DNA from 3 places in the Paenibacillus durus genome. Region 1 is predicted to be linked to each of the others. Evidence: riboswitches for the same ligand, from Rfam matches in the RefSeq annotation. Region 1 holds a riboswitch; each other region holds the start of a gene.
What was found. Region 1 has a riboswitch for thiamine pyrophosphate ahead of PDUR_RS01850 (ABC transporter substrate-binding protein). Riboswitches for the same ligand answer to the same signal wherever they lie in the genome.
Positions count from the first base shown of each region.

Region 1 (5,807 bases):
AAAGTGATCGACGAAGAAACCGTCCATGTCTCCGGGACGGAGGTCTCCTTGTCGGAGGCGCTCCCTCGCGCCTTCTTCTGCGCAGGGAGCGACAGCCGGGTAACCCCGCTTCCGTCCACCCAGAACATAGAAGCGTACTTGTAACTCCCGCTTAGTTCCCTTATGCGCGTGTCAATCTCCCGGGGAGACTTGCCCGCCAGCAGACGAGCCGCTTCATGCCAGCTGTTCTCCAAATTGGAAGTGCTGGAGTAGAGCGCCAGCTCGGACTTTGTTCTGTCATCCATCCGTAGCTCAATCCAGTTGCTGGAAAGGGAAACAAAGATGATATTAAGAGAAATGATAACGGGCAAGAACATTACGGCGGCCGCGATAATCAGCAGATACCGTGACATTAGTGACCTGCGGAATCCAGGAAGACGCCCTCGGGTTCTGTTCTTTTTTATCATGCCTTGACCCTGTATCCGATGCCCCGGACGGTCTCAATAATTTCCGGCGCTCCCGGGTCCTTCTCCAGCTTTTCGCGCAAATAACGGATATGTACCATCAGGGTCTTGTCCCCTTCCATATAGGGCTCACCCCAGACCGCTTCATAAATTTGCTCCTTGGTCATAATCTGGCCGAGATGGCGCAAGAGGTAAAAGAAAATCTGAAACTGCTTGCCCGTCAGCGGTATTTCCTCCCCGCTCTCCGCCTGAACAATCCGGTTCTCCTCTTCATAGACGGTCAGATGCCCAAGAGTTAGCGGCGAAGATGACACACTGCCCGCACGGCGCAGCAAAACCCCGATTCTCGCGGCCAGCTCATCCGGATGAAACGGTTTGGTTAAATAGTCGTCGGCGAACCCCAGACCCTGGAGCTTGTCGTCAATGGACGTTCTCGCTGAGAGCATCAGGATGGGAATGTCAGGAAAAACCTTCTTTAGCCGCTGGCCCACGGTGAATCCGTCCAATCCCGGCAGCATGACATCCAGAATAACCAGTTGGCATCCTTCCGCCTCTTCCACGGCCCGCTCTCCCGTCTGCAGCCAACGGACGGCATAGCCGCGGTCCTTCAGGTCTCGGGCAACGGGGCCGGCAATTTGCCGATCATCCTCGATATACAGCAAAGTGCCGCTCATGGCAGCACCCCCTCCTTATGCCTCGTACCGGCCGGACTTAATCAAACGGCTCCGGCGCGGGAAGGCGTTATTATTCTATATTAACTTATCCTGGCTGCATGCAGAAAATGGATCGGCGGAGTCGGAGCTGGCTTGCCAAACAGATAGCCCTGAGCCAAATGAATACCGAGCTCCCGGCAGAACTGAAATTCCTCCCGCCGCTCGATTCCTTCGGCCAGCACTTTACCGCCAAACTCTCCGGCCCGCTCCATAATCTCCTTAACGGCCTTCTGCTTGCTTGCATCCTGATCGCAAAAGCTGATCAGCCCCCGGTCAATCTTCACATAATCCGGCTGCAGGCTGGACATCACCTCTACCGTAGAGTAGCCCGCGCCGACATCGTCAAGCGCAACAAGAATGCCATGGCTGCGGCACTCGGCAAAAATATGGGTGAGATGCGAAATATCGCCGATTTCCTCCGTTTCCACCACCTCAAGCACAAAATCCTCCGGTCTCAGGCCCTGCTGCTGAATCGCCTCAAACGTATGGGTCAGACAGTACTCGGGATCGTAAATGGAAGAGGGCAGAAAATTGATGAACCGTTTAATTCCGTGAGGCAGCAGCCTGGCGCTGGCTTCAATGGCGGAAATGCGCGCGGCCCGGTCCAGAAAGGAATGAAATCCGCTTTCTCTTGCCACCTCAAAAAGGATATGCGGCTGAAACGGAGTACCTTGCGGCAGCGGCCGCAGCAAAAACTCAAAGCCGACAATCCGCTCGGAAGAATCGACAATCGGCTGCAAATAACTGCAAAATTCTTTATTGGCGATAATATCGATGAGTGAATGATTGCTAAAGCGGACCTGAAGCTGGGAGAGCGACATCCACCGTTCCAACTCGCTTGGAGGTTCTGTTCCGATTATGGATATGGTCAGAAGCGCCGCTTCCTTCGCGGATTCGATCAGTTTCATCACATTCAGCAGCTGTTCCCGGGTGCTGTAAGAAATCTCGCATACTTCTTCCTGATAAGATTTAATTTTAAAACCGGACGCTTGAACAGCGGATGCAAGTGAGGGAGATGCGCGCCGAATTTTTAGGATTCCCTTGTCTTCAATGGGTTCAATAGGGGAACAATGAATACAGTTCATGAACACCCTCCTTTGGGCCTACAAAAATGCAGCAACCTGAGGTCATTATAGCATGTTTTTCTGGAAAAGACGGAAATTCACCCCAAATAACCGCCACATTTCGCGTAATTTTTTTCCAAATCCCGATTTTTTAATTTCCCAGATTATTTCCCGGCAAAAGCTGCGCTTTTCTCTAATCCTTCGCACCGATGCTTCTGCCATTCACTGTTCCCTGCTGCATGGACAACGGTATTATAAATGACGGCTTCAGGATGGGCCGGGGCACTGGACAACTTCAGAGCCTTGCGTCTATAATTACAGCGTAAACAGCAAAGAATACCCGAAACTTCATAAACCTTGGGGTGCTGGAATTACGGCCGGCTGAGAGTGTATCCCGCAAGATACTGACCCTTATACCTGATCTGGATAATGCCAGCGTAGGAAAGCCTTAAGCGCGTGGTCCTGAAGGACTGCCGCCGTCATGCACTCCGCCGCGTCCCGAATGTTCAGGGGCGCTTTTTTGGCTTTTTCAGATTTGCGCAAACTCCCGTGGTCCGCCAAGCGGCTTCGTGATTTGCGGGTAAGCTTTAATGAAGACGGGAACACCTGCCGTTTCCGGCATCGGGCTTCGGGGCGGCAAGACAAAGGAGAGACGATATAATGGGAGTAAAAAAATGGTTAACACTGTCCCTGACCTGCCTGTTCATACTGACGGCGGCGGGATGCGGCGGCAATAATTCGGGAGGAAATGCCGGCGGCGCTCAGGGAACCCCTGCTTCCGCATCGCCGGGGGCTTCCGCTTCCGCCGAAAGCTCGCCCAAAGCGGCGACGCCGGTAAAGGTCGCGCTCGACTGGACGCCGAACACGAATCACACCGGACTGTATGTCGCCAAAGAGCTCGGCTACTATTCGGAGGAGGGCCTTGACGTCGATATTGTGCAGCCGGGAGCGGCGGGCGCGGATACGATGGTCACTTCGGGAGAAGCCGCCTTTGGCGTCGGTGCACAGGACTCTCTGACGATGGCGCGCATTCAGGGTGTTCCGCTCGTATCCATCGCGGCGATTATCCAGCATAACACGTCCGGCTTCGCGGCTCCGGTTGACCGGGGCATCAAGTCGCCGAAGGATTTTGAAGGCAAAACATACGGCGGCTGGGGATCACCGGTCGAAGAAGCTTCCATGAAGGCCATTATGGACCCGGTCGGCGGCGACGTGAAGAAGGTCAAGCAGGTGACGATCGGGGAAGCCGATTATTTTACGGCCGTTAAGCGTGACATTGACTTTGCCTGGATTTTCTACGCCTGGACCGGTATTGAAGCGAAGCTGCGCGGCGAGCCACTGGATATGCTCTATTTGAAGGATTACGCGCCGCAGCTCGATTACTATACGCCGGTGCTGACGACGAGCGAGAAGGAAATCGCCGAGAATCCAGAGGTGGTCAAAGCCTTTTTGAAGGCGACGTCCAAGGGTTATCAATATGCGATCGACCATCCGAAAGAGGCTGCGGATATTCTGATCAAGGCGGTTCCCGATCTTGACGCGAAGCTCGTTCAGGCCAGCCAGGAATGGCTCAGCCCGAAATACAAGGACGACGCCGCACGGTGGGGCGAGCAGAAGACCGAAGTATGGAAAAATTACGCCGACTGGATGTACGGACTGAAGCTGCTGGACAAGCCGCTTGCGGCCGATAAGGCGTTCACGAATGAGTTTTTGCCGGACGGGCAGTAAGTTTAATAGAATTAAAATCTTGATTCACGGGGTTCACAATTAATGACATGAAAGGATGATAGGGAATGGCAAGTACGCTGCTGAGCATTCAGGTGATTCCGAAAACGCCGGGAGGCGAAGATGTAATTCCTTATGTGGACAAGGCGATTGAGGTCATTCAGCGCTCCGGCGTGAAGCATCAGGTCAATGCGCTGGAGACGACGATGGAGGGCGAACTCGCCGACCTGCTCGAAATTGTCCGGGAGATGCAGGAGGCGCTGATCGAAGCGGGCTGCCCGAGCGTCATCTCGCAAGTCAAGATCGCCCATAACCCGGGCGGAATCAGCATGGACAAGCTGACGGAGAAATACCGCCCGTGAGTTCCAGGTGGAGACAAATCTGGCCGCCCCTTGTGGCGGTCATCTTGTTTTTGGCGCTGTGGCAGGTGTCGGTCTCCTGGTTCCATGTGGAAAAATGGATGCTGCCCGCTCCCACGGACATTTGGCGGGAAGGCATTGCCAGCGCCTCATCCCTTAAAGGGCATACGCTGGCGACGCTGCGGCTGACGATGATCGGCTTTCCGCTCGGCGTGGCTGCGGGCCTGATCTGCGCCGTACTTCTGCATATTGTGCCCTGGACGGCGCGCGCGCTCTACCCGCTGCTGATCTTAAGCCAGAACGTGCCGGTTATCGCGCTGGGTCCGCTGCTGGTGATCTGGTTCGGCTTCGGCCAGCTGCCGAAGATTATTCTCATTGTTCTCGTGTGCTTCTTCCCCGTGGCCGTCGCGGGCATGGGCGGGCTGGCCCAGACCGACCGCATGATGCTTCAATTCATGAAGATGGCGGGCGCCACGAGGCGGCAAATCTTCACCAAGCTGGAGCTGCCCCATGCGCTGCCCTCCCTGTTCTCCGGCATTAAAATATCCGCCGCCTACGCTGTAACGGGCGCCGTGGTGGCGGAGCTGATCGGCGGAAACAACGGGCTTGGCTACTATATGCAGATACAGAAATCGGCGTACCGTACAGACCGGATGTTCGTCGCCATTATTCTAAGCGTGCTGCTGAGCCTCTTGCTATTCGCCGCCGTTGTCCTGCTGGAGAAATGGCTGGTCCGCTGGAAGCCGCGGCGGGACGCATAGAAACGGTCGCACAGAACGTGTATAGACAAGCTGTATGAAAAAGAGTTATAGAAGGAGGCTGCTGAAGTTGACGCGTAAGATCTTTTCGTCTTCAGAGGGAGACTTGGAGGAAGGGCCGTCCCCTGGAGGCGGACACCCCCCTGTTTCCGGCGCGCCATCACCGGAGCCGGACCGCGATGCACCCGCACTGGAGGTCTCCGGCATCTTCAAATCATTCTCCCGGCGCGGGCTGAGCATTCCGGTGCTGGAGCAGGTGTCGCTGACGGTGAAGCGGCAGGAGTTCGTATCCATCATTGGCCCGTCGGGCTGCGGCAAGAGCACGCTCTTCCACATCATCGGCGGACTGGTTAAGCCGGATGCGGGCGCCGTGCGCATGAACGGCGCTCCGGTTACCGGGCAGCGGGGCAGCGTGAGCTACATGCCGCAGCAGCCGGCACTGTTTCCTTGGCGCAGCATCGAGGATAACGTGATTCTTGCCCGCGAGCTGAAGGGCGCGGCGCGAAGCGAAGCTCGCGAGGAAGCGCGGCGCTGGCTCGCGAAGGCCGGACTTGGCGGATTCGAGAAGGCGTATCCGCATATGCTGTCCGGCGGCATGCAGCAGCGCGCCGCCTTCCTGCGCGCGCTGCTCGCTCCCCAGGAGCTGATGCTCCTGGACGAGCCGTTCAGCGCGCTCGACGCCCTTACCCGCAGCGAGATGCAGCGCTGGCTGCTGGAGCTGTGGGAGGAGAACCGCCGCTCCGTG
Region 1 is NZ_CP009288.1:390,250-396,056, reverse strand. Features, by position in the region: gene PDUR_RS01865 (HAMP domain-containing sensor histidine kinase) at 1-392, opposite strand, end outside; gene PDUR_RS01860 (response regulator transcription factor) at 443-1,117, opposite strand; gene PDUR_RS01855 (EAL domain-containing protein) at 1,198-2,241, opposite strand; gene PDUR_RS28470 (hypothetical protein) at 2,287-2,442, opposite strand; TPP riboswitch at 2,569-2,681, shown strand; gene PDUR_RS01850 (ABC transporter substrate-binding protein) at 2,881-3,948, shown strand; gene PDUR_RS01845 (thiamine-binding protein) at 4,014-4,307, shown strand; gene PDUR_RS01840 (ABC transporter permease) at 4,304-5,065, shown strand; gene PDUR_RS01835 (ABC transporter ATP-binding protein) at 5,253-5,807, shown strand, end outside.

Region 2 (5,807 bases), 1.7 Mb from region 1:
GCAAGCTGCAGGTTCCTAGTAATCCGATTATCCCTTTCATTGAAGGCGACGGAACGGGCCGCGACATTTGGAAAGCCTCCAAACGGGTGCTGGATGCGGCGGTGGATAAGGCTTACGGCGGAACCAAGAAGATTGCCTGGTATGAAGTGTTTGCCGGAGAAAAGGCGTATAATACATACGGAGAATGGCTTCCGAACGATACGCTCGAAGCGATCCGCGAGTACATCGTTGCCATCAAAGGGCCGCTGACGACTCCGATCGGCGGAGGCATCCGTTCCTTGAATGTGGCGCTGCGCCAGGAGCTCGATTTGTATGTATGTTTGCGTCCGGTGCGGTATTTTGACGGGGTACCTTCCCCGGTTAAGCGTCCGGAGCTGGTCGATATGGTCATTTTCCGGGAGAACACGGAAGATATTTACGCCGGCATCGAATACCAGGAAGGGACAGAGCAGGTTAAGAAAGTGATCGAGTTCCTGCAAAAAGAAATGGGTGTAAGCAAGATCCGTTTCCCGGAAACATCGGGCATCGGCATCAAGCCGGTATCCTCCGAAGGCTCGAAGCGTCTCGTTCGCGCCGCTGTGGAATACGCGGTTAAGCACGGCCGTAAGAGCGTTACGCTTGTGCACAAAGGCAACATTATGAAGTTCACTGAGGGCGCGTTCAAGAACTGGGGCTATGAAGTGGCCGAGCAGGAGTTCGGTGACAAGGTGTTTACCTGGAACCAGTACGATGTAATCAAGGAGCGCGAAGGCGCCGACGCGGCGAATGCGGCTCAGAAGCAGGCGGAGCAGGATGGCAAGATCATTATCAAGGACGCCATCGCCGATATCGCGCTGCAGCAGGTGCTGACCCGTCCGACCGATTTTGACGTCATTGCGACGCTGAACCTTAACGGTGACTATCTGTCCGACGCACTTGCGGCGCAAATTGGCGGGATCGGCATTGCTCCGGGTGCGAACATCAACTACGTGACCGGGCATGCTATCTTTGAAGCCACCCACGGTACGGCGCCTAAATATGCGGACAAGGACGTTGTTAATCCAGGTTCGGTCATTCTGTCCGGCGTCATGATGCTGGAGCATTTGGGCTGGCAGGAAGCCGCCGATCTGATCTACAAAGGTATGGGAACTGCCATCAACAACAAAACGGTAACCTATGATTTCGCAAGGTTGATGGAGGGAGCGACAGAGCTGAAATGCTCCGAATTCGCTGACCAAGTGATCCAGCATATGTAGGAAGGTCGATTCATTGAGCATCAAACGTTACAAGATTACAGTCGTTGGCGCCGGTTTTACCGGCGCCAACACGGCTCTGATGCTCGCTCAGAATTGACAAAAGTATGAACGTATCCCCATTTTATTTATGATAAAATGGGGATTTTTCTTTTGAGATTAAGCAATTAGTGTTTATAATATTTATTGATATAACTTATGTCATAGATTTATCGGGAGGGATATGGTATGAACTGGAGCGTTTTAATGTTCTTACATATGATTGGCACGCTGACACTCGGTTTCTACCTGGTGCTGCCTTTCATTCTAGGCCGGACAGAGAAGCTTTCTTCCGCAGCCAAGGAGGGTTCGCTGAGCGCAATCGGCGCGTTTAATCGCGTTGCCCAATATGGCTTGGTCATTCAACTGCTTACCGGCGGCTACATGATGACCAAAGGCGAGTACTCGGTCCCGTGGATGATTATAGTTACACTGCTGCTGCTCGCCATGTTCGCTTTGGGCGGCATTATGAGCAAGCCACTGCGGCTTGCGGCCTCAGGCATAAAGCAGAGCCGAGACGTCTCCCGCGAAACCGGCAAAATCCGCACGTTAAGCGCGCTGCTCGCGGTGTGCTTGCTGGTTATGGTTTTCTTTATGGTTTTTGATGAGATTATTTGAAAATTAGCTAAAGCCCGGCCCACGTCGCCCGTCTCCATTTGGAGGCGGGTGTTTGGTTATTGTGAGCAGGAACGAATAATTGCACATCCCAAAGACATCCTAAGGAAAGTCTATATTTTACAACTTTTCGAAAGGAGAATGAAATATGTCTGAGAGTAATCAGCAAGCCCAAAAGACATTGCCGCCGCAGCATCAGGATCGTAGGCCCGGTCTGGAATCGGAGATGACGCCCCGGCCTAAATACGAACCGGCGGGATACAAAGCGGCGGGTAAGCTTCTCGGTAAAGCGGCGCTGATCACAGGCGGAGACAGCGGCATCGGCCGCGCGGTAGCTGTTGCTTTTGCCAAGGAGGGGGCCGATGTAGTCATTTCCTATCTCAATGAGCACTCCGATGCAGAGGAGACGAAGCGCCAGGTCGAACAGGAAGGACGCAAATGTGTTCTCGTCTCCGGCGATATCGGCGTCGAAGTCTTCTGCCAGGATCTTATCAACAAAACAGTGGAAGGGCTGGGCAAGCTGGATATTCTTATTAACAATGCGGCGGAGCAGCATCCGCAAGAAAGAATCGAGGATATCAGCTCCGAGCAGCTGGAGCGGACGTTCCGCACTAATATTTTCTCGATGTTCTATTTGACAAAAGCGGCTATGCCCTACTTGAAACATGGCTCGACGATCGTCAACACGACGTCGATTACGGCTTACAGAGGAAATCCTCAACTGCTGGACTACTCGTCCACCAAAGGGGCGATCCTCAGCTTTTCGCGTTCACTCGCCATGAATTTGGTGGATAAAGGCATCCGTGTCAACGCGGTCGCGCCGGGTCCGATCTGGACGCCGCTCATTCCGTCCACCTTCGACGAGAAGAAGGTCAGTGAGTTCGGCGGAACACAGCCAATGAAACGGCCGGGACAGCCTGAAGAACTGGCTCCGGCTTTTGTCTATCTGGCTTCCGATGATTCATCGTATGTAACCGGACAGGTTATTCATGTGAATGGCGGCGAAATCGTTAACGGTTGACGACTCTTAACGTATCCCAGAGGATTTCTGCTGAATATGCAAGCCCCGATCCAAATCACGCGGATTGGGGCTTTTTCATGAAAAGGTGGTATGAAAAGGAAATTTATGATACGCTGTGAAAGATCAATAGTTGCATAGCGTGAACACTAGGGGTGCCGCAAGGCTGAGACGAACGCAAGGTTCGGACCCTTTGAACCTGATCTGGTTTATACCAGCGTAGGGAAGTGGAGAGTGAATATCTGCATCCGGGCCTGTCAAGGCTCGATCCCATTTGCAGTTTCCGGCCGCCTTCCTTCGGGAGGGCGGTTTTTTGTGCTGCTTATGACAAATAAACACAGGAGGCGAATAGGGCTATGTGTCCGCCAAAGTCAAAGGACCCCGAAATTCATCTCATATCCGGCGGCGGGACGTTAATGGACAGCTTTATCTTTATCGCTGCGGCCGTAGGTCCCTTTGTAGACTATATTCATTTGCGGGAAAAAACGCGCACAGCGGAAGAATTGTACGCAGCGGTCGAGAAGATGCGCAGCCTTGGGATACGCCCTGAACAAATCGTCGTAAACGATCGGTTGGACGTTGCGCTGGCCTCTGGCGCCGGAGGCGTTCAGCTTGCGGGGCACAGCCTCCGGGCCGCTGCGGCCCGCAAGCTGTCTCAGAGCCTGCGCATTGGCCGTTCCGTCCATTCCCCGGATGAAGCAGCTGCTGCCGCAGACGAAGGGGCGGATTACTGCCTCTTCGGGCATATATACGCCTCGGCCAGCAAGCCGGGTCTCCCGGGGAGGGGACTGGACAGGCTTGCGGAAACCGTGCGTGCCTGCCGGGTTCCGGTCATTGCGATTGGCGGCATTGAACCGGGCAATGCAGGACAGGTGATTTCATGCGGCGCGGCGGGCATTGCCGTACTCTCGGGCATCTGCGGCGCGTCCGATCCTGTGGCGGCCGCAAAGTCTTACCGTGCTGCCGTCCGGGCTGCCGCTCAAGAAGCCGGATATGAAAGGAGGTGAGGGCAATGAAACTCTATATCAACGGGAACGAGACCGAGCTGGACGAGGCTTGCGCTACGCTTGCGGATCTGCTGAGCCGCCCCGAATGGAAGGAACGGAAGATGATTGTTGAACTGAACGGCATGATCGTGGGCAGGGATGATTTCGGAACGGTCCCCCTTGCCGACAGGGACCGCATCGAGCTGGTGCATTTTGTGGGAGGAGGCTGAGGCCGGTGAATTTCGCCGGAGAGGACAGATACAGCAGGCAGGAACGGTTTTACGGGATTGGAGCCGAGGGCCAGAAAAAGCTGGCGCAGGCGAAGGTTCTGATTATTGGCGCTGGGGCGCTTGGCTCCGCATGCGCGGAGACGATGGTGCGCTCGGGTGTGGGCAAGGTGACCATCGTCGACCGGGATTATGTGGAGTGGAGCAACCTGCAGCGTCAAAATTTGTTCAGCGAGCAGGATGCGGCTGAGCGGATTCCCAAAGCGGTAGCTGCCGCCCGCAGGCTTCGCAGCGTTAACTCCTCTGTGGAAGTTGAAGGCATCGTTGCGGATATTACTGCGGAGGAGATCGGCCTCTATACCCGAGGGATCGACCTAATTCTTGATGCGGCGGACAATTTCGAGGTGCGGATGATCGTAAATGATATTGCCTCGCGAGACGGTATCCCCTGGATCTATGGCGCCTGCACCGGCAGCTACGGCATTTCAATGACGATTGTTCCGGGGCAGAGCGCCTGTCTTCACTGTCTGCTGGACAGTGTCCCAGCCGGAGGGGATACCTGCGACACGGTGGGGATAATCGGTCCCGCCGTGCAGATGACGGCTGCCTACCAGACGGCCGAAGCGCTGAAGTGGCTGTCAGGGAACGTTAGCGCGCTGCGCGGGACACTGGTCTCTTTCGATCTATGGACGAACCGTTACTCGTCGGTAGATACGTCCAAGCTGAAGCGCGCCGACTGCCCGTCCTGCGGCGCTAAACGCACTTATCCTTATTTATCGCCGGGCAGTCATTCCAGAACGGCCGTACTCTGCGGGCGGGATACGGTGCAGATTCGCCCGCCAAGCCAGATGAGACTTGATCTGGAGGAGTGGGAGCGGCGGCTGTCCGCCTATGGCCGGGCGGAGCGGAATCCCTTTATGCTGTCTTTGACACTGGAGCAGCACCGTATGGCGATCTTTCCCGATGGCAGGGTGCTCGTTCACGGAACGGGTGATCCCGCCGAAGCCCGGTCGCTGTATCACCGTTATTTTGGCTAACTATCAAGCATTCTATTAACCGAATAGGGGAGGATTATTATTATGCAGGATGCATTACATATCGGGGGCAAAGCCCTATCCAGCCGTCTGTTCATCGGAACCGGCAAATACAGCCGCAATACGCTGATTCCGGAGGTAATCGCCCGTTCCGGCTCCGAAGTAATTACCGTGGCGCTTCGAAGAGTCGACCCATCTTCGCGGGAGGAGAACATTCTGAGCCATATTCCGCAGCAGATGACCCTTCTGCCCAATACTTCCGGTGCGCGGACCGCAGAAGAAGCCGTGCGTATCGCTCGCTTGGCCAGAGCGGCAGGGATGGGGAACTGGGTGAAGATCGAAGTCATTAACGACCAGAGATATTTGCTGCCGGACAATCTGGAGACGATCCGTGCTACGGAAATTCTGGCCGCCGAAGGCTTCGTCGTCCTTCCCTATATGAGCCCGGACCTGTCTGCGGCTCTCCGGTTGAGAGACGCGGGCGCGGCGGCGGTGATGCCGCTGGGCGCGCCTATCGGAAGCAACCGGGGCCTCCGGACGAAGGAGCTGATCGGCATCTTGATTGAAGAGGCCGGCCTGCCGGTCATTGTGGATGCCGGAATCGGCCGTCCGTCGGAGGCGGCGGAAGCGATGGAGATGGGCGCGGCCGCCGTGCT
Region 2 is NZ_CP009288.1:2,103,143-2,108,949, forward strand. Features, by position in the region: gene icd (NADP-dependent isocitrate dehydrogenase) at 1-1,235, shown strand, start outside; gene PDUR_RS09430 (hypothetical protein) at 1,461-1,889, shown strand; gene PDUR_RS09435 (SDR family oxidoreductase) at 2,035-2,907, shown strand; TPP riboswitch at 3,046-3,147, shown strand; gene PDUR_RS09440 (thiamine phosphate synthase) at 3,261-3,911, shown strand; gene thiS (sulfur carrier protein ThiS) at 3,917-4,120, shown strand; gene PDUR_RS09450 (ThiF family adenylyltransferase) at 4,126-5,154, shown strand; gene PDUR_RS09455 (thiazole synthase) at 5,197-5,807, shown strand, end outside.
Region 2: linked by a shared signal. The riboswitch ahead of PDUR_RS09440 (thiamine phosphate synthase) and the one ahead of PDUR_RS01850 (ABC transporter substrate-binding protein) in region 1 are both predicted to bind thiamine pyrophosphate.

Region 3 (5,807 bases), 2.9 Mb from region 1:
CAGCCTGCTTCAAGCCGAACAGCTTGCCCGGGACAATTTCTGGATGCTCCACGGCTGCCATCTCAACAAAAGAGCGAAGCTCAGCCAGAGCCTGCTCGGCCTGCATACCGGCTCGTTTGGGTTTCTGGATATTTCCAAGCTGTGGGTGAAGAGAGGGGATGAGAAAAATTTGCAGGCTTAAAAAACAGTTGTGGTTGGCTGTCTAATAGAAGGAGGTTCCAATAAAATTAATGGGAACGAAATTCGCTAATATTCACGTCAGATATCTCGAGCCGGCACAGGTTATTGAACATATGCCAGGTTGTTCTGTTAGAGTATTATCCGAGGGATGGACTACGGTTTTGCGCGAGGATTTTCAGATGGGTCAAATCGAACAAATAGCCCGTGGATTATCCAAAAAAATAGAGAACGTCGTGCTCTCCGTAGGTTACTTTGACGATGATGTTTTGGCTCTTCATTTATTTCATAAAGGAAAAATGGTCACTTCAGATATTACCAATAACGCTTATGGATATCAGGCAAAGCGTGGGAATCCAACACGTTTTCAACAAAGCTTAGAGTTGGATCAAGAAGTTGCTCCACTTTTAAAGGAAGTATTTAAATGTGATGACCTGGAGGAGAAAGTCTATCTTTTAGAGCATCTACTAGGTGTCCATTTATGGATAAGCTATGATGCCAACGAAATACCTGAAAATGAATTAAGATTAAAACAGTTTGATAGGAGCATAGTGAATGCTTACTGTGAAGACTTGAAAGCAAAGAATAAGATAAAAAATAAAACCAAGCTTCAACTCATAACAGAATTTGAAGGGATGCCCGTATTAAAAACAGCAGATTCAACAGATGTACAACTGCCCCGCAAAGACGGTTCCTATCTCGTTGATGATTCCAATGTTTATGAATTGCTATCCGACGGAAGCCTCATGCCTAGATTGCAAGCGACTAATGAGGAAAATAGACATATCTTACTTAACTTTCCCGATGGATCAACTCTCTACTCAACCTACTGTCAAAAGCAAGTTTTGTTTGAATGTAACGCAGCTAATGAAAAAATATGGGAGTTTGAGGTTGGATATTTGAAAGTAAATCCCGCTCTTCACCAAAATAAATTATTTTTTCATATACAAAAAGCGGATGAATTACCTATGGTAGTTAAAATAAATCGGCAGGGGCAGATCGAATCCAGTTTAGTTCTTGATACAAGGGGAGGATGTCACTGGGAGAAATTCTTATTTGACAGTGAAGGCCGTATTTATCATTGCTGCACTCAAGAAAAAGATGGTATACAGCAAACTCATTTGTATTGTTTGAGTGAACAACTTGAAATATTGGATCAAATTGAAATTGATGATACCAGTTTTAATTCGATTATTGATCGTCATTCCCAAATTATTTATTTACATATTTTCGAGGGAGAGCTGTTTAAGATCGAACTTCAACCGTTGCATGTAAGTACTAGTAAGAAGTGTTACGGGTTCATTAGGTTTTTGCATGTTGATCAAAATGGAAATGTTTATATTCAAACAGGAAGTAGCACATTTGAAGTGTGGAATTCCAATCTTGAGCTCATTTCCCGTCATAAGCTTAAGGGACAGATTTTTAAAGTTCTAGTGAATGAACAAGGCAGAGCCTGCTTTGCCACATGGAATGGTACACAGTGGGATTCAGGCAAGGAACAAAGTAAAGTAAGGCTTTACGAAGTCGGGTAATGTATTACTGCTTAAGCTCTAACGGGACACTAGAGATCAAATCATCTCGGGTCAAAGGCTAGCTCAATAAACGCGGCAGTCTAAAATTTTTGCTTAGACTGCCGCTTCATGCACTAAATGGATTAGTCACTCAACTTATTTTCGGGAGTTAACGCTCATCTAGCTGGAATGTTCACTCACATATTACAGATACAAACCATGCTCCGCCTCTGCAAACTGCTGCGATTTCTCTTTCATTCCCCGCTCAATCGCTTCGCTGTCCTCCAGATTATGCTGCTTGGCGTACTCCCGAATGTCCTGAGTAATTCTCATGCTGCAAAATTTCGGTCCGCACATGGAGCAGAAATGCGCCGTCTTGGCGCCCTCTGCTGGCAAAGTCTCGTCGTGATATTCGATCGCCCGCTCGGGGTCGAGCGACAGCTGGAACTGGTCCTTCCAGCGGAATTCGAAACGGGCTTTGGACAGCGCGTCGTCCCGCTCCTGGGCTCCGGGATGCCCTTTGGCCAGGTCGGCCGCGTGCGCCGCGATCTTATAGGCGATGACGCCTTCGCGGACATCGTCCTTGTTCGGGAGGCCCAGATGCTCTTTGGGCGTCACGTAGCAGAGCATGGCGGTGCCGAACCAGCCGATCATCGCCGCGCCGATGGCGGAAGTAATATGGTCGTAGCCCGGCGCAATATCCGTCGTGAGCGGCCCCAGCGTGTAAAATGGAGCCTCTTTGCACACTTCCATCTGGCGGTCGACATTTTCCTTAATCTTGTGCATCGGGACATGGCCCGGTCCTTCAATCATGACCTGCACATCATGCTTCCAGGCAATTTCGGTCAGCTCGCCAAGGGTGTCCAGCTCAGCGAACTGCGCTTCGTCATTGGCATCGGCGATGGAACCCGGCCGCAGGCCGTCTCCTAGAGAGAACGCGATGTCGTAAGCCTTCATGATTTCGCAGATTTCCTCAAAATGGGTATACAGGAAGTTCTCTTGATGATGGGCGAGGCACCAGGCCGCCATGATCGAGCCGCCCCGGGACACAATGCCTGTTACCCGTTTTGCGGTCAATGGGACATAACGCAGCAGTACGCCCGCATGGATCGTGAAGTAGTCGACGCCCTGTTCCGCCTGCTCAATCAGCGTATCGCGGTAAATTTCCCAGCTCAGCTCATGCGCCTTACCGCCGACCTTTTCCAGCGCCTGGTACAGCGGCACCGTGCCGACAGGCACCGGGGAGTTGCGGATAATCCATTCCCGGGTCGTATGAATATGGCGGCCTGTCGAAAGATCCATAATCGTATCCGAGCCCCAATGGGTAGCCCAGCGCATTTTCTCGACTTCTTCATCGATTGAGGAGGAGACCGCAGAGTTTCCGATATTGGCGTTAATTTTTACAAGAAAGTTCCGGCCGATGATCATCGGCTCGCTTTCCGGATGATTGATATTACAAGGAATAATGGCTCTGCCGCTGGCGACTTCGTCCCGTACAAACGCCGGATCGACATTTTCGCGGATGGCGATGAACTCCATTTCCGGCGTGATGATCCCTTTACGGGCATAGTACATTTGCGTAACATTGGCTCCGCTCTTGGCGCGCAGTGGCCGCCGCTTGAGTCCCGGAAAGATTTCCGCGTTAGGGTCCTGCTCCAAATTCCGCAGCCCGTTATCTTCCGGCTTTACATCCCGGCCCTCGTATTCCTCGGTATCGCCGCGTTCCAATATCCAGCTATGACGGAGCGGGAGGAGTCCTTTTCGGATATCCGTACACATCTGCGTATCGGAATAAGGGCCGCTAGCGTCATATACCCTCACAGGGGGATTAGGAGTTGCGCCGTCAACCCCGTCAGTATCGCTCAGCGTAATCTCGCGCATCGGCACCCGAATATCCTCCCGAGAACCCTTAACGTACACTTTTTGACTTTGACTTGTCATTTCATTTCCTCCTCTAATTCATTATGAAGCGCCAGAGGAGGCCAGGTACGCAAAAAAGACCGCATCCGAAAGAAGCGGTCTTTGAACATACAAAGCCTGTGACGATTCCTCCGCTGGCATTACCCAGATCAGGTATTACGGTCGATGGCATATGGCCATCCTCTCAGCCCGGCTGTTTCCGAGCTCCCGTGTCTATGAAGTTGTCTATAACAGAATATACTAATCCCTGGAAAAGCACAAGCTACTTTTGCTTTATTTGTCGCCGAATTTTAAGCGCGCTCTCCATTGACTTGGCGGCTCCCTCCAAAGAAAGGAGCGAATCGCTCTTCTGCCCGAAACATTGCAGCGCGTGTTCCAGGCTTTTGGCGTAAGGGTTGGCCTCTTCCAGCACAAGGCGCTGCTCTCCGGAGGCGCTGTACTCGATCAACAGAGGTTCGGAGCGGCCGTTCCGGTCACTCTCGTGAAAGACCAGCTTGGCGGATTCGAAATACGCTTCATAAAAGGCAGTAAACGGATACTCATCAGGCATTCCCGAGGAAGAAATGACCTCAGCAAAAGTGCTTCCCTCCCGGAAGAACGCCCGAACCAGCGACTGCCGTTTGTCCTCATATTCCGCTCCCCAGGCGGATACTAACTCAGGACAATCCATAATTCCGCTAATAAAATCCAGCTCATGAATCATGAGATTGACGGGGAGGGACTCCAAACCGAGGTCGCCCCAGATCGGCGGCGTTTCCCTTTTCAAGGTGAGGGACAGCAGCTTGCCGTATGTACCCTTTAGGCAGGATTCGCGTAAATAGGCGTAAGCCGGGTCAAAATGGATAAAACGGTTAACGAGGACTCTTGAGCCGCAGCGCCTTTCAGCAATCAGCATGGCCGCAGCCTCTTCCATAGAGCAGCACACGGGCGTTTCGCAGAACACATGCTTTCCATGCTCAAGCGCCTTGACCGCAATCTCGCAGTGAAGAGAGGAAGGCAGGCATAAATCGATGACATCAATGTCCGGATCGCGCAAAATTTCGCCGATATCCCGGGCAATCTCTACATTTAGCTCCTTCTCCAGTTGCTCCAGCTTGTCAGGGTTCCTGCCGAACACGACCAATCGTTCACACAAATTCATCGACTTCAGCAGGCTGGCATGATATGCTCCAAATCCTGTTCCGAGAACGGCTACATTCATAAATTCCAACTCCTTCAATTGTTCTGACTCTATGATATACTTGTATTGTTGACAGCAGAATGGCAACGATTTGAGATTATTTGTGAAATATTCTGTCCGCTGATAAAAGGAGGGGCGTGATGAGGCTCCATCGGCTGGTTGCGATATTATTGCTGCTGGAATCAAGGGGTAAGCTGAAAGCAAAAGAGCTGGCGGAAGCGCTGGAAACCTCCGTCCGTTCGATTTACCGCGATGTGGATACGCTGGCTGAAGCCGGTGTTCCGATTGTCAGCGTTCCGGGTCCCGCCGGTGGTCTTTCGCTGATGGAAGGGTATACGGTTGATTTAAAAAGTCTACATAATGATGACGTTGTTCATCTGTATCTAACGGGACTCGGCATATATTCCGGCGCGGGAACCGAATCAGGACATAAGCTCCGAAGCGCACTGCTGAAGCTTGAAAAGACACTGCCGGATGAGTACAAACCGGATTTGCTTAAGGCTAAGTCCCGGTTTTATTTTGACGATACGCCCTGGTGGCGCGAGCGCCTCGATGCTCCCTGCTTGGAAACGGTTCGTGCCGCGCTTTGGAAATCGCATAAGCTGACCATCCATTACCGTAAACCGGGAGGGGAGTTGTACATCCGGAACGTGCGGCCCTACGGGCTGGTGGTGAAGCAGGGGGAATGGTATCTGGCTGCGTACTGCGAAGCGGCGGAGGAAGTCCGGACGTTTAAATGCGAGCGGATTTCAGCGGCAGAACCATTAGAGGAAAAGTTAGAAATTCCAGCAGATTTCGCATTGGAACATTATTGGAAAGGGAGCAATAAGTCTTTTAAGCGGTCGAGGCAAGAGAGGGAGTATTATCCGGTGGTTCTCAGGACGAAAGAGCCAAGCGTGAATTTGCGGAACAAACTTGAGATTCTAAATATTTCCTGGGAACAGGATGAGGCCCTGCTTACGGTGAATATGTATGGTTATGAAGCCGCCTGCCGCGACGTCATGGAACTGATCGGCTGC
Region 3 is NZ_CP009288.1:3,483,297-3,489,103, reverse strand. Features, by position in the region: gene PDUR_RS14765 (ABC transporter substrate-binding protein) at 1-181, shown strand, start outside; gene PDUR_RS14760 (hypothetical protein) at 231-1,709, shown strand; gene thiC (phosphomethylpyrimidine synthase ThiC) at 1,893-3,629, opposite strand; TPP riboswitch at 3,716-3,829, opposite strand; gene PDUR_RS14750 (Gfo/Idh/MocA family protein) at 3,871-4,809, opposite strand; gene PDUR_RS14745 (helix-turn-helix transcriptional regulator) at 4,929-5,807, shown strand, end outside.
Region 3: linked by a shared signal. The riboswitch ahead of thiC (phosphomethylpyrimidine synthase ThiC) and the one ahead of PDUR_RS01850 (ABC transporter substrate-binding protein) in region 1 are both predicted to bind thiamine pyrophosphate.